DNA from 3 places in the Microbacterium sp. TW_SC_2 genome. Region 2 is predicted to be linked to each of the others. Evidence: predicted binding sites of a transcription regulator. Region 2 holds the regulator's gene; each other region holds the start of a gene.
The links. Region 2 encodes HrcA, which represses chaperone genes, less so after heat shock. Its sites were predicted from a motif close to TTNGCACTCGNNNNNNNCGAGTGCNAA; they were not measured.
Positions count from the first base shown of each region.

Region 1: groL (chaperonin GroEL) is a predicted target of HrcA. The motif match lies at 1,664-1,690, and genes of this name have one in related genera.
Region 3: groES (co-chaperone GroES) is a predicted target of HrcA. The motif match lies at 4,320-4,346, and genes of this name have one in related genera.

Region 1 is NZ_CM143952.1:2,381,240-2,391,624, forward strand. It holds gene groL (chaperonin GroEL) at 8-1,627, opposite strand; gene ACWA14_RS11330 (LytR C-terminal domain-containing protein) at 1,752-2,318, opposite strand; gene ACWA14_RS11335 (DUF3263 domain-containing protein) at 2,391-2,648, opposite strand; gene ACWA14_RS11340 (DUF2332 family protein) at 2,658-3,650, opposite strand; gene msrB (peptide-methionine (R)-S-oxide reductase MsrB) at 3,763-4,167, shown strand; gene ACWA14_RS11350 (nitroreductase family protein) at 4,164-4,739, shown strand; gene ACWA14_RS11355 (DMT family transporter) at 4,743-5,657, opposite strand; gene ACWA14_RS11360 (SOS response-associated peptidase family protein) at 5,761-6,414, shown strand; gene ACWA14_RS11365 (MmcQ/YjbR family DNA-binding protein) at 6,418-6,801, shown strand; gene ACWA14_RS11370 (response regulator) at 6,816-7,409, opposite strand; gene ACWA14_RS11375 (sensor histidine kinase) at 7,427-8,518, opposite strand; gene ACWA14_RS11380 (ABC transporter permease) at 8,528-9,289, opposite strand; gene ACWA14_RS11385 (ABC transporter ATP-binding protein) at 9,286-10,239, opposite strand.
Region 2 is NZ_CM143952.1:1,862,290-1,872,674, reverse strand. It holds gene ACWA14_RS08895 (ABC transporter ATP-binding protein) at 1-154, opposite strand, end outside; gene ACWA14_RS08890 (ABC transporter permease) at 151-1,083, opposite strand; gene ACWA14_RS08885 (ABC transporter permease) at 1,085-2,068, opposite strand; gene lepA (translation elongation factor 4) at 2,308-4,176, shown strand; gene ACWA14_RS08875 (DUF1990 family protein) at 4,249-4,902, shown strand; gene hemW (radical SAM family heme chaperone HemW) at 4,902-6,137, shown strand; gene hrcA (heat-inducible transcriptional repressor HrcA) at 6,196-7,227, shown strand; gene dnaJ (molecular chaperone DnaJ) at 7,264-8,376, shown strand; gene ACWA14_RS08855 (16S rRNA (uracil(1498)-N(3))-methyltransferase) at 8,380-9,108, shown strand; gene ACWA14_RS08850 (HIT domain-containing protein) at 9,161-9,511, shown strand; gene ACWA14_RS08845 (PhoH family protein) at 9,636-10,385, shown strand, end outside.
Region 3 is NZ_CM143952.1:795,821-806,205, forward strand. It holds gene tsaD (tRNA (adenosine(37)-N6)-threonylcarbamoyltransferase complex transferase subunit TsaD) at 1-261, shown strand, start outside; gene ACWA14_RS03800 (hypothetical protein) at 258-779, shown strand; gene ACWA14_RS03805 (hypothetical protein) at 784-1,860, shown strand; gene ACWA14_RS03810 (hypothetical protein) at 1,844-3,061, shown strand; gene ACWA14_RS03815 (THUMP-like domain-containing protein) at 3,072-4,289, opposite strand; gene groES (co-chaperone GroES) at 4,432-4,728, shown strand; gene rarD (EamA family transporter RarD) at 4,846-5,775, shown strand; gene ACWA14_RS03830 (ABC transporter substrate-binding protein) at 5,934-7,196, shown strand; gene ACWA14_RS03835 (ABC transporter ATP-binding protein) at 7,276-8,052, opposite strand; gene ACWA14_RS03840 (ABC transporter ATP-binding protein) at 8,049-8,993, opposite strand; gene ACWA14_RS03845 (branched-chain amino acid ABC transporter permease) at 9,049-10,026, opposite strand; gene ACWA14_RS03850 (ABC transporter permease subunit) at 10,036-10,385, opposite strand, start outside.

The DNA.
Region 1 (10,385 bases), 520 kb from region 2:
GTGAGGATCAGAAGTCCATGCCACCCGACGGGTCGCCCATCGGAGCGCCGGCCTTCTCAGGCTTGTCGGCGACGACGACCTCGGTCGTGAGGAACAGACCGGCGATCGAGGCGGCGTTCTGCAGAGCCGAACGCGTCACCTTGGCCGGGTCGATGATGCCCTGAGCGAAGAGGTCACCGTACTCACCGGTCGCGGCGTTGAGGCCGTGACCGATGGGGAGACCGGCGACCGTGTTCGCGACGACACCCGGCTCGAGACCGGCGTTCAGCGCGATCTGCTTCAGCGGAGCCTCGATCGCGACGCGCACGATGTTGACACCGATCGCCTCGTCACCCGTGAGGGAGAGCGTGGCGAGGGCCTTGGTGCCGGCCTGGATCAGCGCCACGCCACCACCGGCGACGACACCCTCTTCGACGGCCGCCTTCGCGTTGCGGACGGCGTCCTCGATGCGGTGCTTGCGCTCCTTGAGCTCGACCTCGGTCGCAGCGCCCGCCTTGATGACGGCCACGCCACCGGCGAGCTTCGCCAGACGCTCCTGCAGCTTCTCCCGGTCGTAGTCGCTGTCGGTGTTCTCGATCTCGCGACGGATCTGCGTGACACGACCCTCGATCTGGGCTGCCTCACCGGCACCCTCGACGATCGTGGTCTCGTCCTTGGTGACGATGACCTTGCGCGCACGGCCCAGCAGGTCGAGCGTGGCGTTCTCCAGCTTGAGGCCGACCTCTTCGGTGATGACCTGACCACCGGTGAGGATCGCGATGTCCTGCAGCTGCGCCTTGCGGCGGTCGCCGAAGCCGGGAGCCTTGACGGCGACCGACTTGAAGATGCCCTTGAGCTTGTTGAGCACGAGAGTCGCGAGAGCCTCGCCCTCCACGTCCTCCGCGATGATGACGAGCTCCTTGCCGTCCTGGATCACCTTGTCGACGATCGGCAGGAGGTCCTTGATGCTGGAGATCTTCTGGTTCGCGATCAGGATGTAGGCGTCTTCGAAGACGGCTTCCTGACGGTCGGGGTCCGTGACGAAGTACGGGTTCAGGTAGCCCTTGTCGAAGCGCATGCCCTCGGTGAGCTCGAGCTCGGTGCCGAAGGTCTGGGACTCCTCGACGGTGACGACGCCTTCCTTGCCGACCTTGTCGATCGCCTCGGCGATCAGCTCGCCGATGGCGGGGTCTGCGGCGGAGATCGACGCGGTCGCGGCGATCTGAGCCTTCGACTCGATCTCCTTGGCGCTCGAGAGCAGCTCCTCGGTGATCGCGGCGACGGCCTTCTCGATGCCGCGCTTGAGCGAGATCGGGTCGGAACCGGCTGCGACGTTGCGCAGGCCTTCGCGGACGAGCGCCTGGGCCAGGACCGTGGCGGTCGTGGTGCCGTCACCGGCGACGTCGTCGGTCTTCTTCGCGACCTCCTTGACGAGCTCCGCACCGATCTTCTCGTACGGGTCGTCGAGCTCGATCTCCTTGGCGATGGAGACACCGTCGTTCGTGATCGTGGGGGCGCCCCACTTCTTCTCGAGAACGACGTTGCGACCGCGCGGGCCGAGGGTCACCTTGACCGCGTCGGCGAGGATGTTGAGGCCGCGCTCGAGGCCGCGTCGGGCCTCCTCATCGAAAGCAATGATCTTTGCCATGAGTTTTTTCGTCCCTCCTGGACGTAGACGTGGGGTTTAGCACTCAGGGTATGAGAGTGCTAACGCCATTCTGGCACTCGACCCCTCCGAGTGCAAGCCGCGCGCGCCGCCGAGCGGGGCGCGCTCAGGGGGCGGGCGTCTCGGAGCCGGCCGCGGTCCGGTCGAGGCCGATCACCACGACCAGCTGCTCGCTGTCGGTCTCGTTCAGCTGCGCGTAGTAATCGCTCTGCTCCACCGCGGCGCCGCCGATGACCCCGGCGAGACCGATCGCCGCCAGCTCGTCGTCGTCCTCGACGTAGTACACGGTCGTGGTGGCGAAGTCCGCGCTGTCGCTGTCGCTGGCGTACACCGCGCCGGCGGCCCAGCCGTTGTTGACGAGCACGTCCCGCATCTGCTCGTCGAGACCGTCGTCGGGCGACGCGTTCAGGATCAGCACCGAGAAAGCGGTGTCGACCACCCCGGTCTCCGTCGGCGTCGGCACGGAGCTCGGCACGGCCTCGGGGAACAGCGAGATGCGTCCCATCACCACGAGGGAGCCGAAGATGCCCGCGATGATGAGCACCAGCGCCGCCACGAAAGACCACAGCAGGACGACCCAGCCGTTCATGCCCGGGGCTTCGGCCCGGTGCGCCCCCACGCGACCAGCGGAGCGGGGGACATCGTCGAAACGATCACGGGTGGGCTTTGACACCCCTCGATGCTAGCGGCACCGGCCTGGCAATCCGCGACGGACGAGCGGCCCGTCGCGGCCGTTCCCGCCTGCTCAGCCGACGAAGCCCGGCATCCGGGCGGCGCGCACACGCTCGCGGGAATCCCGGATCCGCCGCAGACGTCGCACGAGCATCGGATCGTATTCGACCGCGGCCTCCGACTCGATCAGCCGTCCGAGCAGCTGGTAGTACCGTGCGGCGCTCATGCCGAGCTGCGCGCGGATGACTTCTTCCTTGGCGCTGCTGTGGCGCGGCCACGCCGTCTCCAGCGTGAGGATCGCACGATCGCGTTCCGTGAGGTCTCCGAGCATGGGTTCAGGTTAGGACGGCTCGGCGACCGCGGACCCGCGCCACTCCCAAGAGCGCCCGAGTGGATCCGCCGATGCCCGCACGCGGCCGTCCAGCGCGACGACGAAGTCCGACCCGGTCGCGGCACCCGCCCACGTCCCGTCGAGGTCGAGCAGCCCCGGAGGATCGATCGTGATCCACCGGGCTCGCAGCGTGCGGATGCTCTGCACGAGGGCGATCCGCTGCGCGCGCGGGATGTGCACGAGCACGCCCGGCGTCGTGATCACGAGTGCGGCATCGGCGGGAGCCTCGGACGCGAGCGCCTGCACCTCCGCCAGGGCGTCCCCCGCGACGAGCAGCGGAGGGTCGGCCGCCACGATGTCGAGAGCAGCATCGATCCGCTCTTCCCGCCCCTGCTCTCCTGGCCAGACGAGCCCCCGCAGCCAGCGGCGGTCCTGATCCTCGCGCGCGTCCAGGGGCGCGAGGTCGATACCGGCCCGCCACACGACCTCCGGCATCCGCATCGGGGGGAGATCTCCGCGGACGGTGCTCTCCAGCACGACCGAGGAGGGGCCGTCGAGGGGGTCGAGCGCGGCGCGCAGCCGCCCGTCCGGGCCCACGACACGGTACGAGTAGCGATCCGGATACAGGCAGAGGCCTCCGGATGCTCCGAGTTCCAGCAGAGCCAGCGGGCCGTCGATCTCGGACAGCACGGGAAGGAGCGGGGCGAGCCGCAGCGGCTCGTTCGTCTGGAGCGAGCGGCGAGCGCACTCGGCCACGACCGCGTCGGCATGCTCTCCGACGAACCGGCGCCAGTGCGCGTACCCCTCCAGCGGTGCGCCCAGCAGTCGGGTGACCGCGAACACCAGCGGTGGCTGACGACGGTTCTCCGGGATCCGGGCGAGGACGTCCTGCATCTCCGGGTCTCCGGCGACTCCCGCCGCCCAGTCGCCGTAGAGGGCGCTCCGACCGGGCGCCTCGTCGCGGGCGAATCTCGCATAGCGCTCCTGCACGACGTCATCCATCTCTCCATTGTCATCTGCTCCGGCCCGCTCCCCTGCCTGCAGCGCCGCTCTCGCCGTGCGCCCCGAGGCCGTCGGACGCGAGACAATGGAGGGGACCGACTCAGGAGGACGCATGTCGTACAGCGTGGACAAGACCGAAGACGAGTGGCGCGAGGAACTCGGCGCCGATCAATATGCCGTGCTGCGGGAAGCCGCCACCGAGCGCGCCTGGACGGGTGAGCTGCTCGATGAGGGCCGCGCCGGGCTCTACACCTGCGGTGCGTGCGACGCCGAGCTGTTCAAGAGCGGCACGAAGTTCGACTCCGGGTGCGGATGGCCGAGCTTCTACGAGTCCATCCGACCGGACGCCGTCGAGCTCATCGATGACACCACGTTGGGCATGGTGCGCACCGAGGTCCGCTGCGCGAACTGCGGCTCGCACCTCGGACACGTCTTCCCCGACGGTTTCGGCACGCCCACCGGCGATCGGTACTGCATGAACTCGATCGCGCTGAACTTCACCCCCGAAGAGTCGTGAGCGCGCTCGACGCGGCCCGCGCGCGTCAGTCCTGGTCGAAGGTCGACGACACGGCGCCCTCGCACGAGGAGCTGCTGACCTACGTCGCCGCCGCGGGCCGCGTGGCCGACCACTCCTCGCTGCGTCCGTGGCGTCTGATCGAGCTGCGCGGCAGCGACCGCGAGGTGCTCGGTGCCGCGATCGCGAAGGCGGAGGGCGACTCGTCGCCGTCGTCGAAGCCGTTGCGCGCGCCGCTCCTGATCGCCGTCGTGGCGAGCTTCCGCAAGAGCGACAAGGTGCCGCAGTGGGAGCAGGAGGCCGTGGCCTCCGGGGTCGCGCACATGCTCAGCCTGCTGCTGGACGAGGCCGGGTGGGGCGTGCTGTGGCGCACCGGCCGGTACACCCGTGCGCGTGCTGTCGCCAAGGCGCACGGTCTGCGCAAGAACGAGGTTCTCCTCGGCTGGCTCTACGTCGGACGCAAGCCCGCGGGGAAGGGTCCCGGGCGCCGGAAGACCGTCGACGCGAGCGCGCTGATCTCTCGGATGCCGGAGCCCTCCGAGAAGTCGAGGAAGAAGACGTCGAAGAAGAAGTAGGTCTCAGCCCCGGCGCCGACGGCGGGGCACCGCAGCGACGACGGATGCCACGGCGACGACGACCATGCCGATGATCTGCCACGGAGCGGGTCCTGCCGCGGTCGGCCACACCAGGTCGATGACGACCGAGGCGGAGAGCTGACCGAGCACCGAGCCGAGCCCCAGCAGCAGCACTCCCGTGTGCGCGACGAGGAACGCTCCCAGCAGGATGTACGCGAACCCCAGGAAGCCGCCCAGGTAGAGCCACGGCTCCGCCGGCAGCGCATCGGGCATCCCGCGCACCGCCACGCTGATCCCGGCGGCGAGCAGCAGTACGACGCTTCCGGCGATGAAGCTCATCAGCGTCGCGGTGATCGGCGACTGCACCCGCTGGGCAAGGCGACCGTTGGTCGCGGCCTGCCAGGCGATGCCGACCCCCGCGGCGAACGGCAGCAGCAGCATCCACAGAGGGGCGGCCGACAGCACGTCGCCGCTCAACGAGATGCCCACGGCGGCGAGCGCGAGCAGTCCGCCCAGCACCCGTCCGGGCGTGACGGCGACCACTCCGGCCGGGCCGAAGCCGATGCGGTCGAGCACCAGGCCGTGCAGCGTCTGACCGGCGACGACGCCGACCGTGAAGAGCGAGACCCCGAGGATCCCGGCGGTGAGGCCCTGTGTGGAGACCGTGAGGGCGCCGCACGCTCCACCCAGCAGCATCCACGCGGGGATGGATCGCTCGCGCACCCCGTGCCACAGACGCGCGACACCGCGTCGTGCCTGCGACAGGCAGGCGATCACGAGGATCAGCGCCAGCAGACCGACCGTGAACGAGACCAGCCCGGCGACGATGCCGTCGTCCAGACGCACGCCGAGGACGCCGTTGATCCGCGCCTGGATCGCCGTCATGACGCCGATCGCGATCGCTCCCCCGAGAGCCACCGGGGCGGGGAGAGGACGGATCGGGGGCACGTGTCGACCTTACTCGGCGGCGGACCGAGCATCCTCTCCCCCGGATGTCCGACGCCGGGGATACGCTGACGGCATGTGCGCGAGCTACGGTCTCGATCCCCGGTTCACCGATGCGGAGTTCCTGGCGGCCGCCGACGAGGCGGTGCTGGACGGGCTGCGCGTGTGGGCCGAGCAGAATGCGGGTGAGACCGTGCGGCCGACGGGGCGGAACCTGCGCAATCTGAATCCGCTCGTCGTGCAACCGGAGAACACTCCCGTGCTGGAGCCCGCGTGGTGGGGGTTCCTCGTCGGCGGAGAGCCGGCGAAGTTCCCCTCGATCAACACCCGTTCGGAACGCCTGCAGGAGAGGCCGGGGGCACTCAAGAGCAGAGGAATCGTGCCCGCCACGAGCTGGTTCGAGATGCAGAAGCCGTCACGGCAGTGGCACGAATTCCTCGTCGATGACGGGGCCCTGTTCGGCATGGCCGCCGTGACCCAGCGCGGCCGCACGGCCGATGGCGCGACGTTCACCTGCTACTCGATCGTGATGCGCCCGGCGCCGGCGCATCTCGCCGGAGTGCACGATCGGATGCCGGTGCTCATCCCCGCCGCATTCGCCGAGGAGTGGCTGACCGCCGACGCGGATCGGGAGGTCATCGACGAGGCCCTGCTCGCGGCGGCCGAGCTCGACGAGCGGGTGCAGACGACCCCGCGCGGCGACGACAAGCGTGCGGATCGGCTGTTCTGACCCGTGGACGCGCAGGATCTGATCTCCGCGGCCTCGGCACGCGCCGAGCAACTGCCCGGGTCGGCACGGGAGAATCCGTTCGGTCCGGAGTGGGACGTCTACAAGGTGCGCGGCCGTGTCTTCCTCCTGATCCCCCTCGACGGCACCGGGCGCATCACCCTGAAGTCGCATCCCGACGACGCGGTCGCGCTGCGAGAGACGTTCGCCGACATCGTGCCCGGGTACCACATGAACAAGAAGCACTGGATCACGCTCACTCCCGGCGCATCACTCGAGGAGGGGCTCGTGACGGAGCTGGTCACCGAGTCGTACCTGCTCGTGGTGGAGAAGCTCCCGCGCGCGCAGAGGCCCGTCGATCCGCAGCTGTTCGGCCGCGCTCCCGCCTGACCCCGGTCTCGCGACTAGATCCACCCTCTGTCGCGCGCGGCTCGAGCCGCCTGCGCGCGATTCTCCGTGGCGGTCTTCCCGATCGCCGAGGACAGATGGTTGCGCACCGTCCCCGCCGAGAGGAAGACCTCCGCCGCGATGCGAGCGATGCTCCGGCCGTCGGCGGACAGCCGGAGCACCTGCTGCTCGCGCTCGCTGAGCGGGTTGGCGCCCTCGAACAGCGACGCCTCGGCGAGCACCGGATCGACCACGCGCAGACCCTGATGCACGCGCCGCACCGCATGCGCGAGCTCGGCGGCAGGGGTGTCCTTCGCGATGAACCCGCTCGCCCCGGCATCCAGCGCCTGCCGCAGATAGCCGGTGCGCGCGAACGTGGTCACCACGAGCACCCTGGTCTCGGGGCTCGCCGCGCGCACGAGCCGCGTCGCCTCGATCCCGTCGACTCCCGGCATCTGGATGTCCATGAGACAGACGTCCGGTCGCACCGCGCAGGCGCGCTCCGCCGCCTGCGCGCCGTCGCCGGCCTCGGCCACGACGGTGAGGTCGTCTTCGAGCTCGAGCAGCGCCCCCATGGCACCGCGCACGAGGGCCTGATCGTCGACGAGCATCACCCGGATCGGGGCGGTCACCACGTCACACTCACCCGGGTGCCTCCGGTCGGCGCATCCTCCACAGCGAGGACCCCACCGGCCGCCGCGGCCCGCTCCGACATGCCACGAAGGCCGCTGCCCGCGGGTCCCCGTGCGCCGCGACCGTCGTCTTCGATCGCCACCACGCCGGGAGCCATCGTGATGCGGACGGAGCGCGCCCGCGCATGCCGGAGGATGTTGGTCGTCGACTCTCGGACGATCCATCCGGCCGGCAGCGCCTGGGCCGGTGACAACGCCACCGGGTCTCCTTCGATCCGCACCTGTAGTCCGGCCGATTCGAGCGCGACCGTGCTCGCATGGATCTGCTCCGACAGCGCCGCGCCGCGGATGCCGGTCACGGTGCTGCGCACACCGGCGATCGCCTCGCCCGTGAGGTGGACGATCTGGGCGAGCTCGGCCTTCGCCCGCTCCGGATCCTGGTCGACGAGTCGCTCGGCGAGCTCCGCCTTCAGCTTGACCGCGGTGAGGGTGTGGCCCAGCAGATCGTGCACGTCGCGGGCGATCGATGCACGCTCGTCACTGGTGGCGAGCTCCATGCGCACCTGGTCGGCGTCGATCGAGCGGCTGATGAGCCACGTGTTCACCGTGTTGACGACGGCGATCAGCAGCACCACCACCAACAGTTGGAAATGGCCGTCCAGCCGGCCGGAGAGCAGCACCACGCCGCCGGCGAGGGCGATGCCGCCGAGCGTCGTCACCCAGTGCCAGACCCCGCGCAGCCCATAGCTGGCATACGACATCAGGTAGGGCAGGAAGCTGAGCGCCTGCGTGTCGATCGCGGGGATCGTCATCAGCGCACAGCCGATCTGCACCCAGAACAGCACGCGGACGAGGGGGCGCGGCTTCCCCCAGGACGAGCGCATCCCCACCACGAAGCCGATGACGTAGACCACGGCGAACGCGACCGTGGCCGCCCAGCCGAGCACGACCCAGGCGAGATCGGCATCCGACGCCAGCAGCGCCAGGATCGGGTACACGAGGAAGACCATCCACACGACGGCCATCAGCCATCCCCAGCGCTCCCAGGGACCCGCGGGCGCCTGGGGCCCCGTGCTCTCGGTGTGCATCCGCTCAGCCTAACGACGCCGACGGGAGCGCAGCACGCCGAGCCGCACCAGTGCGGAGAAGAGCGCCGCCCACACGATGATGTTCAGCAGCACGCCCCACAGCGGATCGGCGCCCCCCGCGACGAGAGTGCCGTCGGTGGCCGGCCACCGGACGAGCGCGACATACCCGTACATCGGTGTCCACTTCGCGACGTCGAGCATGGCTCCGTCGAGCGGGATGAAGACGTTGCCGAAGAAGCCGAAGAAGGTGATCGAGATCGAGGCGAGTGCCGCGGCGGAGTCGGAGTTGAACGCCAGGCCGACGCCGAGCCCGAAGAGCCCGTAGACGAGGCCGAGCCCGAGCGTGATGCCGGCGGCCGCGAGCCACCGCCAGGTGCCGTCGGCTTCGGCGCCCGTGGCGGCGCCGGCCGCGTAGACGAACACCACGGCGAGCGCGGAGAACGACACCGCGGCGAGCACCTTGGTCGCCGCGTAACCCAGTGTCGTCAGCGGGGTGAGCGCGAGTTGCCTGCCCCACCCCTGTCCGACCTCCGATGCCGCCAGAGAGCAGAGCGAGCTCATCGCCGTCGCCGTCCCGTAGGCGCCCATCGAGACCATCACGTAGAACGAGACGTTCGCATGGCCGACGCTCTGCGTCGCGTACGACATGCTCGCCCCGAACAGGAGGTACATCGCGACGGGTATCGCGAGGGTGAAGGCCAGCGTGTAGGGGTTGCGGATCTGTCGCACGAGTTCCGTGCGGTACAGAGCGGGTGCGACGAGAGTCGTCATGACGGGTCCTCCGTGAGTGAGGTGAAGGCGGATTCGAGCGTGGGAGCGACGATCTCCAGATCGGTGGCGCCGAGGGACAGCAGCCGTCCGGCCAGGGCGTCGGATGCGGCCGTGCGCACGGTGATCCGGCCGGCGTCCGCCGCTGCCTCCCCGACGTCCGGATCGGCGCGCAGCTCATCGATCAGGGCCGCCGCCGCCGTGCCGGGCAGCGTCGCCGAGACCGTTCGCCCGCCCAGCGAGGCCCGCAGGTGCGCGGTGGAGCCGTCGGCGACCACACGCCCGTGATGCACGACCACGGTCCGCCGGGCGAACTGCTCGGCCTCCTCGAGGTAGTGCGTGGCGAACAGGATCGTCCGCCCCGCATCCGCGTCCTCGCGCATCGCCTCCCAGAACCGGCGGCGTGCCGTGACGTCCATGCCCGCGGTCGGCTCATCGAGCACGAGCACGTCGGGGTCGGGCAGCAGCGCGAGAGCGAACTTCACCCGCTGCTTCTCTCCGCCCGAGCACTTTCCGACACGGCGGCGAGCGATGGTGGAGAGGTCGGCCCGCCCGATCACCTCGTCGACGCGCGCACTCGCGCCGTGCAGTCCCGCCACGACCGCGACGGTCTCGCGCACCGTGAGGTCGGCGAGGAGCCCTCCGGTCTGGAGCACGGCCGCCAGCCGGCCGGTGGCCACCGCGCGGCGCGGATCCATCCCCAGCACGCGAGCGCTTCCCTCATCGGGTTCGGACAGACCGAGCAGCACGTCGATCGCCGTGGTCTTGCCGGCACCGTTCGGCCCGAGCAGGGCGACGATGTCCCCCCGCTCGATACGCAGGTCGATGTGATCGACCGCGACGACGCGGCTCGCGCCCTGCCCGAAGCGCCGGACGATCCCGGTCAGCTCGACGGCGGGAGTGGCGGCCGGTGGATGATCGGCGGGGGCGATGACGGTGGCGGTGCGGCTCATGCTTCCAGCCAACCGCGCGCCGGCCGTCGACGCCGGAGGCGGATGTCACATCCTCGGTATGACATCCGTCATGCCGAGCGCGGCCGGCGGCGGGAGCATCCGTCCACAGGATGACGTCGCACGGCGCAGGTCGTCCTTCCGAGGGA
Region 2 (10,385 bases):
TGCCCGACCCCGACTCGCCGACGATGCCGAGGGTCTTGCCCGCCTGCAGGTCGAAGGAGACGCCGCGGACGGCGTCGACGCGACCGGCCTCGGACGGGAAGCTGACGTGGAGATCGCGGACGGACAGGACAGTGGATGCAGGTGTGGTGCTCATGCGCGGCCTCCAGCCGCTGACGTGGGATCGAGGGCGTCGCGCAGGCCGTCGGCGACGAGGGCCATCGAGACGGTGAGCAGGGTGAGCGCTGCCGCGGGGAAGTAGAAGACCCAGGGGGCGCTGGTGATGGTGTTGGCGCCGCTGCCGATCAGCGAGCCGAGCGAGACATCCGGGATCTTCACGCCGAAGCCGATGAAGGAGAGCCCGGTCTCGGTGATCACGGCCGCCACGACCCCCAGCGTGAAGTTGATCACGAGGAGCGAGCCGATGTTGGGCAGCAGATGACGGAGCACGATCTTCATGCCGCGCACGCCCATGTAGCGCGCCGCGTGCACGTACTCGCGCTCGCGCAGCGAGAGCGCCATGGTCCAGATCACCCTCGCCTGGAAGAACCAGCCGACGAAGATCAGCGCGAGGGCGATGACCCGCCAGTCCCCACCGGCGCTGTTGGAGACGAGCGCGAGGATCAGGAACGTCGGGATCACCATCAGGAAGTGGATGACCAGGAGCGTCCCGCGCTCGAGACGACCTCCGAAGTAGGCCGCGGCCGTGCCGACGATCGCCGAGATCGCGGTCGTGCCGATCGAGACGGTCACGGCGATCATGAGGGAGCGCTGAAGCCCGATCGAGACCTGCGCGAACAGGTCGTTCCCGGCCGGCGTCGTGCCGAACCAGTGCTCGGCCGAGGGGCCGGTGCCGAGGTTCAGGAAGTCGAGGTAGATGTGGTCGTACTTCGCCACCAGCGGGCCGACGATCGAGAACAGCACCAGGGCGAGGAAGATGATGACACCGAAGACCGCCGGGCGGTTGCGCATGAACCGGCGGTAGTAGAGCCCGAACACGGACGTGCGCTTGCGCTGCGCGATGACCGGTGCGGCAATCTCCGACTGCTCGGGGTGGAGCGTCGGGTCGATCATTTCGGTGCTCATGTCAGCTCACTCTCACTCGAGGATCGAGGACGACGACGGCGATGTCCGCCAGGATCGCGCCGATGGCGGTGAGCACGGCGCCGAAGGCCGCGATCGCCACGACGCCGTGCACGTCGTTCTTGCCGATGGTGTCGACGAAGTACTTGCCCATCCCGTTCCAGCCGAAGATCGTCTCGGTGAGGATGGCGCCGGTGAACACGGTCGGGATCGTGAACGCGAGCTGCGTGGCGACCGGGATCAGCGAGGGACGCAGGGCGTGCTTGCGGATGGCCTGCTGCTTGGTGAGGCCCTTGGCGCGCGCGGTGCGCACGTAGTCCGCCTTGATGTTGTCCAGCAGCAGCGACCGCTGCAGCAGGTGGTAGCTCGCGTATCCGGTGAGCACGAGGGCGATCGTCGGCAACGTGAGGTGCTGGAACTTGTCGACGATGTAGGGGATGAACCCCTCGACGTCTTTGCCGCCGGCCCCCGTCACGTAGAAGATGCGGACGCCGACCCACTCGTTGAAGGCGATCGCCAGGAGGACGATCCCGAGCGCGGCGACCACGATCGGGATGTTCATCGTGATGATCGAGGTGGCCTGACCGATGCGGTCGCCGAGCTTGTACTGACGCGACGCGGTGTAGACGCCGAGGCCGATCCCGAGGAGGGCGCCGAGGATGGTCGCGCCGATCACGAGTTCGCCCGAGATCAGGGCGCGGTAGGCGATCTGCGCATTCACCGACTGACCCACAGGACTCTGACCCCAGTCCCACCGGAACAGGATGCCGCTGAACCACACCCACCAGCGCTCCAGGAGCGGCACGGTGTCGCTGAGATTGAGCGGTTCGAGCATCCGCGTGATCTCGTCGGTGGAGAGCGGGGGTCGGCGCCCGACGTAGTTGCTCCGCGGATCCAGGAACGACCAGGCCAGGAAGTACGTGACGTTGGTCGCGACCACGATCATGAGCAGCCAGCCGAGTGAGCGGCGCACGAGATACTTGATCAAGGTGATGAGTCTTTCTCTTCTCCAGACGCGCGCGGTTCTGCCGACGCAACGCTGAGCCGGGGAGACAGTCAATCACCATCTGCCGTTCTGCGCGACGTGACGCCCCACGTGGTCTGTGACGGAGTCCTATCGCCCACGGGATTCGGTGTCACGAATTGGTCCCGGGCAACTTCGGGAGACTACCACCCAGAAGTGGGGGAATCTGCATTGGCCGCGCCTCACCGTAGAATCGACGGGACATGTCACCACGCGCTCTCACTCCGCTTCAGCCTGCCGCGACGCCCGCGAAGCAGATCCGCAACTTCTGCATCATCGCCCACATCGATCACGGCAAGTCGACCCTCGCCGACCGCATGCTCCAGATCACGGGTGTGGTCTCGGATCGAGACATGCGCGCGCAGTACCTCGACCGGATGGACATCGAGCGCGAGCGCGGCATCACCATCAAGAGCCAGGCCGTCCGGATGCCGTGGGCCCTTCCTCAGGCGCAGGGACCGGACGAAGTGTTCGCGCTCAACATGATCGACACCCCGGGACACGTCGACTTCACGTACGAGGTCTCCCGGTCGCTCGCGGCGTGCGAGGGAGCGATCCTGCTCGTCGACGCCGCGCAGGGCATCGAGGCGCAGACGCTCGCGAACCTCTACCTCGCCCTCGAGAACGATCTGCACATCATCCCGGTGCTGAACAAGATCGACCTTCCGGCCGCCGACCCGGAGAAGTACGCCAAGGAGCTCGCCTCCCTCATCGGCGGAAAGCCGGAAGACGTGCTGCGTGTCTCCGGCAAGACGGGCGTCGGCGTGGAAGAGCTGCTCGACCGTCTCGTGAAGGAGATCCCGGCCCCGGTGGGCGACGCCGACGCTCCGGCGCGCGCCATGATCTTCGACTCGGTCTACGACGCCTACCGCGGCGTGGTCACCTACGTCCGTATGGTCGACGGCAGCCTGTCGCCCCGCGAACGCATCCAGATGATGTCGACGGGCGCGACCCACGAAGCACTCGAGGTCGGCGTGTCGAGCCCCGAGCCGGTGCCCTCCCAGGGGCTGGGCGTCGGCGAGGTCGGCTACCTCATCACGGGCGTGAAGGACGTGCGTCTGTCGAAGGTCGGCGACACGATCACCACGGCGCGCAAGCCGTCGACCCAGCCGCTCCCGGGATACACCGACCCGAAGCCGATGGTCTTCTCGGGCCTCTACCCGATCGACGGCAGCGACTACGCGGAGCTGCGGGAGGCGCTCGACAAGCTCAAGCTCTCCGACGCGTCCCTGGCGTACGAGCCCGAGACCTCGGTCGCTCTCGGCTTCGGGTTCCGCTGCGGATTCCTCGGCCTGCTGCACCTCGAGATCATCACGGAGCGCCTCGAGCGCGAGTTCGGGCTCGACCTGATCACCACCGCGCCGAGCGTGATCTACGAGGTGCTCACCTCCGACACCGGCGAGACGGTCTCGGTGACGAACCCCAGCGAGTACCCGGACGGCCGCATCGGCTCGGTCTCCGAGCCCATGGTGAAGGCCGCGATCCTGCTGCCGAAGGACTACGTCGGCACGGTCATGGAACTCTGCCAGTCGCGCCGCGGCACTCTGCTGGGCATGGAGTACTTCTCCGAGGAGCGCGTCGAGCTGCGGTACAACATGCCGCTCGGCGAGATCGTCTTCGACTTCTTCGATCAGCTCAAGTCGAAGACGCAGGGGTACGCCTCGCTCGACTACGAGCCCTCCGGGCAGCAGGAAGCCGATCTGGTGAAGGTCGACATCCTGCTCCAGGGTGAGAAGGTCGACGCCTTCAGCTCGATCGTGCACCGCGAGAAGGCGTACGCGTACGGCACGCTCATGACGGAGCGGCTGCGCAAACTCATCCCTCGTCAGAACTTCGAGGTGCCGATCCAGGCGGCCATCGGCGCCAGGATCATCGCGCGGGAGACCATCCGTGCGCTCCGCAAGGACGTGCTCGCCAAGTGCTACGGCGGTGACATCAGCCGCAAGCGCAAGCTCCTCGAGAAGCAGAAGGAGGGCAAGAAGCGCATGAAGATGGTCGGTCGCGTCGAGGTCCCCCAGGAGGCGTTCATCGCCGCGCTCTCGGGTGACGTCGACGGCAAGGACAAGAAGTAGGCGCACCCGCGCACCCGACCCCGTACGACGATGCGGGTGACCACTCAGGCAACCCCCAGTAGGCTGGAACTCATGCGGCGCGGGACTTTCCGAGACGACACGGTGAACTATGCGGCCGTGGGTGCGACCCACGCGCCCGATCTGATGCAGTATCCGCCGGAGCGCAGCGTTCCCGCTGAGCAGTCCTGGCGGATCGGCAGTGGACTCGAACGCTTCCAGACGGCCGGCGAGGCGCTCCTCTCCTGGACCGCGCAGCGGGCGTCAGGACTCAGCATCGAGGATGTGCGGCCCGCTCCCGGTCCGGCCTATGCCGGCGTGAGCTTCGATGCCGAGGGCAACCCCATCGCTCCGAGCAAGCACGACGTCGAGCCCCGCTACGACGCCGAGGGCACGCCCTTCGTCGGCCCCGGCATGACGCTGCACCTGCGCGGACGCGTGGGCAGCATGCGCGCCGATGCGGAGCTGCGCGTCATCTCGGTCACCGAGGAGACGCGGCGGATCGGCTTCGTCCTCGGGACGGTCGGCGGTTCGGTCGTCAGCGGCGAGGAGTCGTTCGACGTCGAATGGCGCGAGGACAACGACGAAGTGTGGTTCACGGTCCGCGCCTTCGACGCGCCCGACTCCCTGCTCTATCGCGTGATCCCTCCGCTCGTGAAGCGTCGGCGTCGCGAGCTGTTCGCCCGCTATCTGCGGGCGATCTCGCCGCTGTACGCGACACCCCTCTGATGGCGGGACCGCTTCCGCTGGGCGATCCTGCTCCGACCGACGGCCGTCTTCCCGACGACCTTCCGATCGACACGTCCGTCCCCTTCTCGGCATATCTGCACATCCCGTTCTGCCGGGTGCGCTGCGGCTACTGCGACTTCAACACCTACACGGCGAGTGAACTGCACGGCGCCAAGCAGGAGGACTACGCCTCCACCCTGGTGTCCGAGATCGCGCTCGCTCGACGCGTGCTCGAAGACGCGGGAGCGCTCCGTCCCCTGGACACGGTGTTCTTCGGCGGCGGCACCCCGACCCTCCTGCCGGCCGCCGACCTGGCGCGGATGCTCGACACCGCGGTGTCCGCGTTCGGCATCGTCGAGGGCGCCGAGGTCACCGTCGAGGCGAACCCCGACACCGTGACTCCGGAGGTGGCACGCATCCTGGCGGATGCCGGCGTCACTCGCATGTCCATCGGCATGCAGTCGGCCGTGCCGCACGTGCTCGCGGCGCTCGACCGCACTCACCAGCCGGAGAACGTCCGCACGGCTGTCGATGCGGCGAGGGACGCAGGCCTCGCGGTGAGCGTCGACCTGATCTACGGGGCACCGGGGGAGTCGCTGGCCGATTGGGAGGCCTCTCTCGACGAGGCGCTCGCGCTCGAATCCGACCACATCTCCGCGTATGCGCTGATCATCGAGGACGGCACCAAACTCGCGCGTCAGATCCGCCGGGGCGAGGTGCCGCGGCCGGACGACGACCTCCAGGCCGACATGTACGAGCTCGCCGATGCCCGTCTCGCCGCTGCCGGCTTCGACTGGTACGAGGTCAGCAACTGGGCGCGTCCGACGACGGACGGGTCTGCCGCGGGGAATCAGTCTCGACACAACCTCGCGTACTGGCGCGGAAACGACTGGTGGGGCTTCGGGCCGGGAGCACACAGCCACGTCGCCGGTCTTCGCTGGTGGAACGTGAAGCACCCGGCGGCGTACGCCCAGCGTCTCGGCGCGTCCGAATCGCCCGCCGCCGGCACCGAGCGCCCGGACCCCGCGGCCGACCTGCTGGAGCGCGTCCTGCTCCGCAGCCGCCTGTCGGAGGGCATGGCGGTCGCCGAGCTGCCCGCGGGGAACCGCTCGCGCGTCGCCGGACTCATCGCCGACGGCCTCGTCGATGCCGCAGCCGCACTGCGCGGACGGGTGATCCTGACCCTGCGCGGACGTCTGCTGGCGGACGCCGTGGTCCGGGAACTGACCGACTGAGCGCGGCCGGGGTAGAATTGGCACTCCGAGTATCCGAGTGCCAGCGGAAGGGAAGTCGATGGTCACTGATCGAGGACTCCAGGTTCTCCGCGCGATCGTGCAGGACTACGTCGAGACCCACGAACCCGTCGGCAGCCGCTCCATCGTCGACCGGCACTCCTTCGGCGTCTCGGCGGCGACGATCCGCAACGACATGGCCCTGCTCGAGGACGAGGAGTTGATCGTCGCGCCGCACACCTCATCCGGGCGCGTGCCGACCGACAAGGGCTACCGGGTCTTCGTCAATCACCTCGCCCAGCTGCGACCGCTGTCGTCGGCTCAGCGCTCCGCGATCGAGTCGTTCCTCGGCGAACCCGCTGATCTCGACGATCTGATGGTGCGCACGGTCCGCGTGCTGACCCAGCTGACCGGCCAGGTCGCGCTCGCCCAGTACCCGTCGTTCGCGCGCGCGCACGTGACGCACATCGAACTGGTGGGGTTGGCGCCCAACCGGCTGCTGATCGTGCTGGTGACGGACGCCGGCGGGGTCTCCCAGCGCATCGCCCCGCTCCCGGTCGACCTCGACGAGACCGACCTCGCCATGCTGCGCGCTCGCCTCTCGGCGCTTGTCACCGGGCAGGCGATCAGCGACGCCTCGGATCGCCTGCAGACCCTGCTCGACGGCGAGGTGACGCCGAACGATCGCGCGCTGCATGCGGTGGCTGCGGTCGTGATGGACGAACTCGGCGAGTTCCGTCAGGAGCGTCTGGTGATGGCCGGCGCCGCCACCCTGGCGCGACGGGAACAGGACTTCCGCGGCAGCATCCATCCGCTCCTGGAGGCGATCGAAGAGCAGGTGACCCTGCTGCGGCTGATGAGCGAGATGGTCACCGACGAGCACGGCCTCGCCGCGAGCATCGGAACCGAGAACGCGTCGTTCGGTCTCGGTGAGGCCTCCATCGTGACCAGCAACTACGCCGCGCCGAGCGGCATGGCGCGCGTCGGCGTCATGGGCCCGACGCGCATGGACTATCCGAGCAACCTCGCTGCGGCACGGGCGGTCGCCCGCTACCTCACGCGGATGCTCGATGAAGACGAGGCGAGCCGCTGACGCGGCTCCCGATGAGACACACGCAGAAAGGCGATTGTGGCGGACCATTATGAGGTTCTCGGGGTTTCCCGGGACGCGTCCATCGATGACATCAAGAAGGCCTACCGGCGGCTCGCGCGGCAGTTGCACCCGGATGTGAATCCGGGGGAGGACGCCGCGGAGAAGTTCAAGCTCGTCACGCACGCCTACGACGTGCTGAGCGACGACGAATCGCGTCGACGCTACGACATGGGCGGTGGTGACGGCGCGGCGGGCAACTTCGGAGGCTTCGGCGGGTTCGGCGACATCTTCGAGACCTTCTTCGGGGCGGCCCAGGGCGGCGGACGAGGCGGTCGACCGCGTTCGCGTCGGGAGCGCGGTCAGGATGCGCTCGTGCGTGTCACGCTCGATCTCGGCGATGTCGTCTTCGGCGCGCATCGCGACATCGAGGTCGACACGGCGATCCTCTGCGAGACCTGCCAGGGATCGTGCTGCCAGGCGGGCACCTCGCCGGTCACCTGCGACATCTGCGGCGGGTCCGGTCATGTGCAGCGCCAGGTGCGCAGCCTGCTGGGCAACGTCGTCACCTCCCAGCCCTGCGGTACGTGTGAGGGCTACGGCACGACGATCCCGTACCCGTGCGGCACGTGCGGCGGTCAGGGGCGGGTGCGCTCGCGTCGGACCGTCTCGCTCGACATCCCCGCCGGTGTCGAGACCGGTCTGCGTCTCCAGCTCCCGGGTTCGGGGGAGGTCGGCAAGGCCGGCGGCCCGCACGGCGACCTGTACGTCGAGGTCACGGTCAACCCGCACGCGGCGTTCAGCCGCGACGGCGACGACCTGCTCGCCACCCTCGAGGTGTCGATGACCGATGCGATCCTCGGCACCGAGACCGCGATCGAGGGCCTCGACGGATCCGTCGACCTCGAGATCCGCCCCGGCGTGCAGTCCGGCGACGTGCTGACCATCAAGGGTCGCGGCATCACGCCGCTGCGCGGTACCCAGCGCGGAGACCTGCGGGTCGGCGTGCAGGTGGTGACGCCGACCAGGCTCGACTCGGCACAGCGTGCGCTGATCGAGGACTTCGCGAAGAAGGCCAAGGCGCCGGGACCGCAGCTGGCGCAGTTCCAGCAGGGCCTGTTCTCGAAGCTCCGCGACCGTTTCCGGCACTGATCCATGGCGCTGCACTTTCTCGTCGCGACCGCGACGGATGCCGCGGTGGGCGATGTCGTGTCGTTGACCGGGGCCGAGGCGAAGCACGCCGCGGTCGTGCGGCGTCTGCGCGTGGGCGAGACCATCACGCTGGGCGACGGTGCAGGCGTCTGGCTCTCCGGTGTGACCGAGGCGGTGTCGCCCGCGCAGGTCGAGGTGCGCATCTCCGAGCGCACCGTGCAGCAGGGGGCGAAACCGCGCGTGATCCTCGTGCAGGCTCTCGCGAAAGGCGACCGCGACGAGCTCGCGGTGCAGGCCGCGTGCGAGCTCGGCGTCGACGAGGTCGTGCCCTGGCAGGCGAGTCGCAGCGTCTCGCGGTGGGAAGGCGCCAAGGCGCTGAAGGGCCGGGAGCGCTGGTCGTCGATCGTGCGCGAAGCGGCGAAGCAGGCCCACCGGGCCTGGATCCCCCTGGTCGAGGTGCCCGTGACGACAGGGCAGCTGGCCGAGCGGGCCGGCGGCGAGCGGATGCTGGTGCTCGATCCCGGCGCGTCTCAGCGTCTGACCGACATCGAGCCGGACGGCCGCGACATCGTGCTCGTGGTGGGTCCGGAGGGCGGGATCGCGCCGGAGGAGCTGGCGCGACTGACCGCAGCCGGCGCCGAGCGCGTGCTGCTGGGCGACACCGTGCTGCGGACCTCGACGGCGGGACCGGCGGCCATCGCCGTGCTGTCGGCGAGTCTCGGTCGCTGGTGAGCGCATCCACGTCGCCCGCTCCGGTGTCCGCACGGTCAGTAGACTTGACGATATGACGGAACCCTCGATCTTCACGCGCATTCTGACCGGGGAGATCCCGGGAGAGATCCTCGGCGAGACCGACCGGCTGTTCGCGCTGCGTGACATCGCGCCCCAGGCGCCGGTGCACCTGCTCGTCGTGCCGAAGACCGGAGAGTTCCGCGATGTCGCCGAGCTCGCCGCCGGTGACCCCGAGCTGCTCGCCGAGCTCGTGGCCTTCGCCGCGCAGTTGGCCGCCGCGCACACGGATGACGGCGACTACCGTCTCGTGTTCAACACCGGCGCGAATGCCGGACAGACCGTTTTCCACGTCCACGCCCACGTCCTGGGCGGCGGACTGACCGAGAAGAGCGTCGGTGCCTGACGAAGACCTGACTCCCCGCGACGTGCCGGCCGACGAGGTGTCGGAGGCGCCCGCCCTGCGGGAACGATCCGTGAACCGACCGGCCCCCGAGGCCGTCGAGAAGATCTATGCCGACGGCGTGGCCATGGTGCAGCTGCTCGGACCCCAGGACCGCCTGCTGCGCATGCTGGAGAAGGAGCACGGCGACGTGCAGGTCCTCGTCCGCGGGAACGAGATCACCCTGAGCGGCACCCGCGCCGACGTCGCGAAGGCGACGCAGCTGGTCGACGAGCTCCTCGCGATGACGAAGGCGGGCCACGATCTCGCTCCGAGCGACGTCGCGAGCTCCGCCCGCATGCTGCGACGCGAGGGAGGCCCCCGCCCGAGCGAGGTGCTGGGCGAGGCGATCCTCACCACGCGCGGCAAGGTGATCCGCCCGAAGACTCCCGGACAGAAGGAGTACGTCGACGCGATCGAGGAGAACACGATCGTCTTCGGGATCGGCCCCGCCGGTACCGGCAAGACGTATCTCGCGATGGCGAAGGCGGTCCAGGCCCTCCAGCGCAAAGAGGTCACCCGCATCATCCTGACGCGTCCTGCTGTGGAAGCGGGGGAGCGCCTCGGCTTCCTCCCCGGCACGCTCACGGACAAGATCGACCCGTACCTGCGTCCGCTCTACGACGCGCTCAACGAGATGATGGACCCGGAGATCGTGCCGCGCCTCATGGCCACCGGCACGATCGAGGTGGCACCGCTGGCCTACATGCGCGGACGCACGCTGAACGATTCGTTCGTGGTGCTCGACGAGGCGCAGAACACGACGCCGGAGCAGATGAAGATGTTCCTGACGCGTCTGGGCTTCGGCACGCGCATGGTGGTCACGGGCGACATCACG
Region 3 (10,385 bases), 1.1 Mb from region 2:
CTGGGCGTGCCCCGGCTGCTGCTCGGGGGCGGAGTGATCGCGAACCGCCGCCTGCGCGAGGTGGCGCTGGCCAGGGCCGACGCCGCGGGCGTGACCGTACGCATCCCCCCGCTGTCGCTCTGCACCGACAACGGGGCCATGATCGCGGCGCTCGCCGCGGAGCTGATCGCCTCAGGACGGCGCCCGTCGACGCTCGCGTTCGGCGCCGACTCCACGCTGCCCGTGACCGAGATCCAGATCGCGGAGGCGGTGGTCTCGTGACCGACGCACCGCACGACCCGCGCTCGGGAAGGCCGGGCGGCGACGCGGCGGCGCCGCTGGCCCCGGATGCCGCCGCCACGCCCACGCGTATCGAGCAGCCCAGCGGGGAGGTCGAACGGCCCGCGGGAGCGGCACGCCTGCCCGGGGCTCGCCGCGACGGCTACACGACACTGCCGACCGGACCGGTCGCCGTCGAGCCGGTGCGCGCCACGGGTCCCGATCTCGATGCGGCAGGAGAGGCGGAGTGGGCGCCCACCGCCGCCGTGTCGACCGTCGACGACACGCGGCTGGCCCCCTGGGCGCTGCTTGCCGCGATCGTGGCACTGGGCGCGTCGTTCTTCGTCGGCTGGGGCATCCCGCTCGCGATCGTCGCGGTGATCGCCGCCATCATCTCGCTGCGTCGCCCGGTCGAGAGCCGGTCGATCGCCCGTTGGGCGCTCGTGCTCGGGCTCTGCGCGACGCTGTACAGCGCGGTGTGGCTGGTCTGGGCCGGGCTGCAGTTCGAGGGGCTCGGGTGACACCATGCGCCCTGCCGACGAGCCGGACGAACTGCGGGCCCTGCAAGCGCGTGCGTACGGACGCGACGGCGGGCTGAGCGCCGCCGAGGCAGCTCGGCTGCACGAGCTCGTGACTCGACGCGGGGCGACGTCGCCCGCCGCCGCCCGTCCACGGCCGGACGCGCCGACCGGTGCTGCTCCGCACGCCGCGGAGCCCGCGCGGGCCGAGGGCGTCGGATCGGCGCCGGGGGAACCCGCTTCCTCGCTGCACCCGCATGACGTGTCCCCACCTGCCGGGCGACAGCGTCGCCTGCTCGTGGGCGTGACGGTGGCCGCGCTGATCGTCGGCGTGGCGGTCGGTGTGGGCATCGCGGTCGGCCTCAGGCCGGTCGCGGTGCCGTCCGCCACGAGCGCGCCGATCGTGCTCACCCCCGATCAGGAGGAGTGGCAGGACGATCTCTCGCGCGATGCGGGGTATGACCCGGGATCGCTGCATGCGGTGTCCGTTCAGGAGGATGTCGTGGTCTGGGGCGCGACGAAGCACGGGGGCGGGGCGACCTGCATGCTCATCGGGAACAGGGACAGCGCCGGCGCATCCTGTCGGCCGACGGAACTCGTGCAGCAGAGCGGACTGTCCCTGACGCTCACGCGTGTCGGTGAGCAGAAGGCGGGGCGGATCACCGGCGAGATGCTGCTGTCGCTCCGTGGCGACCCGGCGGTGTCGCTGCGTCTCTTCCGTTATGACACCGACATCGAGGGGCTGGCGACGTCCTACGGGAGCCCGGACGAGGAGCGCTTCGCCGCCGCCCTCGTGGGCGACGGCTTCCGCCGGTCGTCGGTGCAGATCGTGGGGTACGACGGCGACAATCCGATCTGGAGGGCGGTGCGCATCGACGACGGCAGCCGGTGTCTGGTGTACTCCGTGTTGCCGCTGCAGTCCTGGGCGCAGTGCACGACGGACGCGGAGCAGGATCTGACCGTGGAGCGGACCGACGAACGGACGGACCTGACGACGGGTGTGGTCTGGACCGAGACGTCGGGTCCGGGCCCGCAGCTCACGATCACCACGAGCGAGAGTGTGGATGATGGCGTACGACAGTGAAAGCTCCGAGCGGCAGGCGCTCCAGCGCAAGGCGTACGGGCGTGACGGCGGACTGACGGACACCGAGGCGCGCCGGTTGCAGGAGCTCGAGCGTCGGAGCATCCGCCGCGCCGCGCCGTCCGCGCCCGCCGCGGCAGCCGCCACCTCGTCCGACCCCGCCGACGACTTCCTCGAATCGTTCCCCTCGGACGAGGTGCACGTCGCGGTGAACCGCGAGCAGCACTCCCCGGGGCCCTCCGCGGATGATGCTCCCTCCGCAGACGATCTGCCGCCCGAGGATGCGCCCGCGCGCCCCGTTCGTGCGGCGATCGCCGATCTGCGGCGGCACGCCCTGGTCGTGGCCGCCGCATCCGCCCTGCTGCTCGCGGTCGGACTCGCGGCGGGGTGGGCGCTCTTCGGCCGGCCCGACGACGGCATCGTGCTGACCGCGGAACAGCAGCAGCGCCGGATCGAGCTGTCGGAGAAGCGGACGTACGACGAGGGCAGCCTGCGCGCCATCGGTCAGGACGACGAGGGGGCGCTCGTCTGGTACGGCACCACGGACGGCGGCGAGCAGGCGTGTCTCGTCCTCGATGTGGACGAGATCTCGGGCCAGCAGTGCCTGTCGGCGGCCGACGCGCAAGATTTCGCGCTCTCGGCGAGCGTCACCGTGCCGGCGGACGAGGGGGCGGAGAGCTCCGAGGGCGTCGGGGTGAGCGCCGTGCTGGTGTTCTCGACGACCGGAGAGCCGATGGTGTCGATCCAGCGCTGGACGCAGAGGGCCGACGCCTTCCTCTGGCAGTTCGGCGGAGAGGAGCGTTCCCGGGCCTCGGAGCTGTTGTCCGAGCACGATGTGATGAATCTGACCATCGTCGGCACGTTTCTCGACGAGCCCGTCTGGCTGATGGACCGGTCGTGGGAGAACCGCACGGAGACGTGTCTGATCGTCGACGCCATGCAGGCGCAGATGCAGTGCCAGCCCGTCGAGGTCGCGACCCAGGAGGGGGTCGGCATGCTGGTCTTCGCCGACAGCGACCCCTCGGGCACGGAGGCCTGGTCCATCCAGGTCGCCTACACGATCGGGCAGACGCCTTACCTCGTCATCACCCGCGACCCGGCGCCGGGGAGTGTGACCTTCAGCGAATACAGCGAAGGCCTCGAGGTCGGCGGCGAGGACGGGGACCCCGTCGTGCCCACGCCGGACCCCGCTCCCGACAGCTGAGCGCCGGGGGTCAGGAGGCCGCCGGCACCCGGTCGGCCAGGATCGCCAGGCGACGCGTTCCGACCCGGGTGAGGATCAGGGTCGCCGAGGCATCGCCGCGGAGCGTGAGCTTCGTGCGGAACGCGGCGGGATCGACGTCGACACCGCGCTTCTTGATCTCGAGGGTGCCGATCCCGGCGCCCTTCAGGGCCGCGCTGATCGCCTTCGGGTTCGCCGGCAGGGTCTCCCGTACGCGGAACGACTGCACGAACGGACTGGTGAGCGCGGCATCCGAGGTGAGGTAGGCGATCCGGGGATCGAGCATCCCGGCCTCCAGGCTCCGCGCGACGTCCCCGATGAGCCGCGCGCGGATCACGGCGCCGTCCGGCTCGTGCACGAACGCGCCCAGCTCGCGCACAGGGGCGTCCTCGGCGTCCGCGCCGGCGGTCATCTCGTGCGAGCGCTCGCCGCGGATCACGAGAGCTGCACGGCGCACGCCGGAGCGCGCGAGCGCGCCCGTCCAGAGCACGAGTTCGACCACGCTGCCGTCGGCGCTCACCCACTGGGCCTCGGCATCGGCGGGAAGCGCCTCCCGATCGTGGGCGGGGCCGAGCTTGATCCCCGCCGGCGTGCGGGCGGCGAGCGCGAAGGCCCAGTCGAGCGAGGGGGAGTAGTCGTCGGCGGAGACGCGACGGGTCTCGCTGTGTCCGGAGGTGCGTCGAGCGGGATCCATCCACACGGCCTCGTATCCCTCGAGCGAGGTCTGCTCCGCGGCGGCGTGCTGCACGACGACGGCGGACTCCCCGGCGTCGGGCTGCGCGAACGGCGCGAGGTTGTAGGCGGCGATCGCGGCCGTCACCTCGTCGGCGTCGACGGCGAGCACGCCGAGTCCGGCTCCGGCGAAAGCGAGGGCGTCGCCGCCGATCCCGCATCCGAGGTCGGCCACGCTCGTGATCCCGGCCTGTCGGATGCGCTGCGCATGACGGGCGGCGACGTTCAGCCGGGTGGCCTGCTCGAGACCGGCGCGGGTGAACAGCATCCGCGCGCCGAAGGGACCGAACTTCGCGGTCGCGCGGGCGCGCAGGGCGGCCTGCCCGACGACGGCGCTGACGAGTTCGGGCGCGTGGCCCGCCGCTCTCAGCCGGGACACGGCGCGGGCGACCTCGCCGGTCGAGGCGATCGGTTCGATGCTGTCCAGCAGCGCGAGTCCGTCGGGGGTCAGCAGGGCTCGCAACTCGGACATCTCCACCCCCTCAGCCTACGGCGCACCGGCTCACGATTGGCACTCGCATTGCATGAGTGCCAGCGGAGCGCATAGACTGGATTAGCACTCTCGGGTTGAGAGTGCGAACAAGTCTTTCGTGTCAGCGTCAAGAAAGAAGAGGTAGACCGTGTCGGTTTCCATCAAGCCGCTCGAGGACCGCATCGTCATCCAGCAGGTCGAGGCCGAGCAGACCACCGCGAGTGGCCTGGTCATCCCCGACACCGCCAAGGAGAAGCCCCAGGAGGGCGAGGTCGTGGCTGTCGGCCCCGGCCGCATCGACGACAACGGCAACCGCGTTCCGATCGACGTCGCCGTGGGCGACCGTGTCCTGTACAGCAAGTACGGCGGCACCGAGGTCAAGTTCGGTGCAGACGAGTTCCTCGTCCTGTCCGCTCGCGACGTCCTGGCGGTCGTCGTTCGCTGATCTCCTGAACCCAGGTTCTCGGAAGGGCCCGGATGCTTCGTGCATCCGGGCCCTTCCTGCGTCTGCAGGCGCTCACCCGACCCCGGCCGGTCCGGCCGGGCATAGGGTTGACCGGTGATCTCCGAGTCGACCCGTCGTGCCACGCAGTCCGCCGGAGTCGCCTACGCCGGAGGGGCATACCTGCTCTGGGGAGTGCTCCCGCTCTACTTCCTCCTGCTGGTGCCGACCGGCCCGTGGGAGATCGTCGGATGGCGTGTCCTGCTCTCCTTCGTGTTCTGCCTCGTGCTGCTCACCGTCCTGCGGGGGTGGGCTGCGCTGGGGGCCATCATCCGGCAGCCGAGACTGCTCGGGTGGACCGCGCTGGCCGGCGTGCTGATCTACGTCAACTGGCAGGTCTTCGTGATCGGCACGCTCACCGGACACGTGGTCGAGACGAGCCTCGGCTACTTCATCAACCCCATCACGACCGTCCTGCTCGGCGTGTTCGTGCTGAAGGAGCGCATCCGGCGACTGCAGGGCGCGGCGATCGCGATCGCCGCGATCGCCGTGATCGTGATCGTCGTCGCCTATCGCGCGTTTCCGTGGATCGCGCTCACCCTGACGGCGTCGTTCGGGCTGTACGGGCTGATCAAGAAGCAGATCGGCCCGGCGGTCGACGCCGTCAGCGGGCTCACGCTGGAGTCGTTCTGGCTGATCCCGATCGCGGCCGTGCAGCTGATCCTGGTCGCCCAGACCCCGTCCGGTCTCACGATGGGGGCGAACGGCGGATGGCATGCGCTGCTGCTCGCCTTCGCGGGGGTGGCCACAGCGGTGCCGTTGCTGCTGTTCGCCGCGGGTGCCCGCCGGATCGACCTGACGGTGATCGGGATGATCCAGTTCGTCACGCCCGTGATGCAGTTCCTCATCGGGGTGGTCGTGCTGCACGAGCCGATGCCGACCGAGCGCTGGGCGGGCTTCATCATCGTCTGGATCGCGATCGCGGTCTTCGTGGTCGACCTGCTGCTCGCCGGACGTCGAGGCCGACGAGTCGTGCCGGAGCTCATCTGAACAGCCGTACGGACCCCCGCTCCGGTGTTATCGATTCGTGACCGCTCTGTTTCACACCGTTAACGCATCGAAACATTCCACGGACGTCAGCCGCTATACGTTTAGTGCAACCGGGACCACGTATGTGTCGTCCCGCCTCACGAATAGCAAGGAGCAGCATGAGCGTCTTCACCAGCTCGCGTGCGCGCAAGATCCTCGGGGGCCTCGCAGCCTTCAGCGCCAGCGCAATCGTCCTCGCAGGTTGCAGCAATGGCGCGACGCCGACGGAGTCGGAGGCACCTGCGGCCGAAGAGCGGAGCGAACTCACCCTCAGCATCGGCACGGTCCTCCCGCAGACCGGTGCCCTCGCGTTCCTCGGCCCGCCCGAGGAAGCCGGTGTCGGCCTCGCCACCGCTGAGATCAACGAAGCAGCCAAGGGCATCACCATCGAGGTCGAGTACGGCGACTCGGGCGACCCCGACAACAAGGCATACGAGACCACCGTTCCGCGTCTGCTGGGCAATGACGTCCAGGCTCTGATCGGCGCGGCGTCCTCGGGTGTGACCAAGCTCTTCCTCGACCAGGCGGTCGGTGCGGGCGTCATCACGTTCTCGCCGGCGAACACCTCGCCGGACTTCACGGACTGGGATGACAACGGCCTGTACTGGCGCACCGCGCCCAGCGACCTGCTCCAGGGCGAGGTCCTCGGCAACCTGGTCGCCGAGGACGGTCACCAGGCCCTCGGCATCCTGTACCTCAACGATGCGTACGGCACCGGCCTCGAGGCGTCCCTGTCGGAGACGTTCACCGCCACCGGTGGCGAGGTCGTCGCGAGCGAGTCGTACAACGCCGGAGACACGAACTTCAGCGCGCAGGTGTCGTCCATCCTCGCCCAGAGCCCCGACGCGATCGCCGTCATCGGGTTCGAGGAGACGGCCACCATCGTCCCGTCGTTCATCAACAGCGGGTTCGACGGATCGAAGTTCTACTTCGTCGACGGCAACACCTCGCAGTGGGGTGCCGACATGCCCGTCTCGATCGAGGGATCGAAGGGCACGCAGCCGGGACCGGTGCTCGCCGACGACTTCCTCGAGCGCCTGAACGCGCAGTGGATGGAGCAGAGCGGCGAAGAGCTCGCCGATCTCAACTACGCCGGTGAGTCGTACGACGCCGTCGTCCTCCTCGCTCTGGCAGCGCTGGCCGCGAACTCCACGGACTCCGCGGACATCGCCGGAAAGCTGCAGGAAGTCTCCGGCGGTGCCGGCGAGGGCGAGAAGTGCGAGACGTTCGCCGACTGCGCCGACATCATCCTCGACGGCGGGACGGCCGACTACGACGGCTACTCCGGCGGCGTCGCATTCGACGACGCGGGAGACCCGACGGAAGCCACCATCGGTGTCTTCGAGTACGGTGCCGACAACATGCACACGCGCATCAACTGATCCGCTGACGCACAGATGAGGGGCCCCGGCATTCGCCGGGGCCCCTCATTCGTGTTCCTGCCGGTGGTGCCGCAGGCGGTCAGTCGTCCTGACCCAGGGTGCCGAGGTACAGCCCGATCACCTTCGGGTCGTTCAGCAGGTCGCGTCCGCTGCCCTCGTAGGCCACGCGGCCCTGGTCGAGCACGTAGCCACGGTCGCAGATCTGAAGGCAGCGTCGGGCGTTCTGCTCCACCATGATCGTGGTGACGCCCGCCTTGTTGATGTCGGAGACGCGGATGAACGCATCGTCCTGACGAACGGGCGAGAGTCCGGCGCTCGGCTCATCGAGCAGCAGGACGGCCGGATCCATCATGAGAGCACGGCCCATGGCCACCATCTGACGCTCACCGCCCGAGAGAGACCCTGCTCGCTGCTTGAGGCGCTGGCCGAGCTCGGCGAAGATGCTCGTCACGAACTCCAGACGCTCGTCGTACGCCTTCGGGCGCTGATACACGCCCATCTGGAGGTTCTCCTCGATGGTCAGCGAGGGGAAGACGTTGTTCGTCTGCGGGACGAACCCGACACCGCGCTGGACGAGACGGTCGGAGTTGAGTCCCACGATGCTCTCGCCGTTGACGGTGATCTCGCCGGCGCGCACCTTCACCATTCCGAAGATGGATTTCAGCAGCGTCGACTTCCCCGCACCGTTCGGTCCGATGATGCCGATGAGCTCGCCCTTGTGGGCGGTGAGGTTGGCGCCGTTGATGATGTTGATGCCGGGGAGGTAACCGGCATCCAGGTCGGTCACCTGCACCACGACGCGGTCGGTCTTGGCCGCTTCGCCGGCGACAGCCGGGTCGGTCTTCGCAGCACTCATCGGCTGTTCTCCTCAGGGTTCAGGTGCTCCGCCTCTTCCTCGCGGATCTCGTCGAGCATCGCGATGGCCGACGTGTCGAGCTCGCCTTCGACGCGTCCGGTCACCACGCCGAGATCGACGTCCTGGTGGGCGCCGAGATAGGCATCGATGACGGCCTGGTCGTGCATGACCTGATCCGGCGGTCCCTCGGCGACGATTCGTCCCTCCGCCATCACGACGACCCAGTCGGCGATATGGCGGACCATGTGCATGTCGTGCTCGACGAACAGCACCGTCATGCCCAGGTCCTTCAGATCCAGGATGTGGTCGAGCAGTGACTGCGTCAGTGCGGGGTTGACGCCGGCCATGGGCTCGTCGAGCAGCACCAGGGTCGGATCGCTCATCAGCGCCCTGGCCATCTCGAGCAGCTTGCGCTGCCCGCCGGAGAGAGATGCCGCGTAATCGGACTCCTTGGTGTCGAGCTTGAAGCGCGCGAGGAGCTCGCGGGCCTTCTCCTCGATCGCGTCCTCCTTCGCGCGCCAGGTGAAGGGGAGCATGCTCGTCCAGAACCGCTCTCCCGTCTGACCCGTGGCGCCGAGCTTCATGTTCTCGAGGACCGTGAGCAGTGACAGAGCCTTGGTGAGCTGGAACGTGCGCACCTGGCCCATCTTCGCCACCTTGAACGACGGGATGCCGCTGAGCTGCTTCCCGTCGAAGCTCCAGGTACCGCTCTGCGGCTTGTCGAAGCCGCAGAGCAGGTTGAACAGGGTCGTCTTGCCGGCACCGTTGGGGCCGATGAGAGCGGTGATCGCGCCGCGGGGGATCTCGAGGTGCTCGACATCGACCGCCGTCAGGCCGCCGAAGCGCCGGGTGACGTTGTCGGCGACGATGATCGGGTCGACCTTGGGCACACCGGGCACGGCATCGCCTTTCGCGAGACCGGCCGTCTTCGGGCGGGCGATGCTTCCCGTCGTCGGCGGCACATCGGCCGCCGACGCGTCGTCAGGCGTCGCGCTGCTATTTGACAAAGGTCAGCTCCCTCTTGTTGCCGAGGATCCCCTGCGGACGGAAGATCACGAGGAGCATCAGGGCGATGCCGACGAAGATGAACCGCAGAGTACCCGCTTGGATGGGCGTGATCGGCAGGATGCCCTGAGCGGCGAGCGCGGGGAGCACGCTGTCCAGGAACGCCATGATGACCCAGAAGATGACCGATCCGACCACCGGACCGAACACGGTGGCCGCGCCGCCCAACAGCAGGATGGTCCAGACGAAGAACGTGAGGCTCGTGGTGTACGTACCCGGGATCACGGCGGACGGGAGTGCGAAGACGACCCCGCCCAGAGCACCGAAGATGCCACCGAGCATGAGCGCCTGCATCTTGAACGCGAACACGTTCTTGCCGAGCGAGCGCACGGCATCCTCGTCCTCGCGGATGCCCTTGAGCACACGACCCCACGGGCTGCGCATCAGGGACCAGACCATGAACACGGCGATCGCGAGCAGGATGACGCCGAAGACGCGGACCCAGAGCTCCTGGGCGGTGTACGTCCACGGCCCGAAGCCGTACGTGCCTTCGGGGAACGGGTTCGCCGCCCGGAATCCGGCGTGATACCCGCCGAGCCCGTCAGCGGAGTTCGTGAACTCGTCGAACACCGTCGTGGTGAACATCAGGCGCACGATCTCGGCCGCCGCGATCGTCACGATCGCCAGATAGTCGGCACGCAGCCGCAGTGTCGGGATGCCGAGGATGACAGCGAAGACGACCGCCATCAGCATCCCGATGAGGATGCCGAGCCACCAGGGCAGCCCGAAGCTCAGGATCGAGATCGCGTAGCTGTACGCGCCGATGGCCATGAAACCCGCCACACCGAAGTTCAGCAGTCCCGCATAGCCGAAGTGCACCGCGAGGCCCGTCGCCGCGAGGGCATAGGCGATGGTCGTCGGGCTGAACAGCCAGCCGGCCGTGTTGTTGAGAATTCCTCCCCAATCCATGGTCGCCTCCTAACCGAGTCTCTCTTTGCGGCCCAGGATGCCCTGGGGCCGTACCAGCAGGATGAGGATGAGCACGGCGAGTGCGCCGGCGTACTTCAGATCCGAGGGGATCCAGAGCGTGGAGACCTCGACGAGGATTCCGACGATCAGGGCTCCGACGAGGGCGCCGAAGGCGGTGCCCAGACCGCCGAGGGTCACGGCCGCGAAGATCAGCAGCAGGATGTGGACGCCCATGTCCCAGCGCACTCCGGGGCGGAAATAGCCCCAGAGGATGCCGCCGAGGGCAGCCAACGATGCGGACAGCATCCAGACGATGCGCACGACCCTGTCGACATTGATTCCGGACGCCGCGGCGAGAC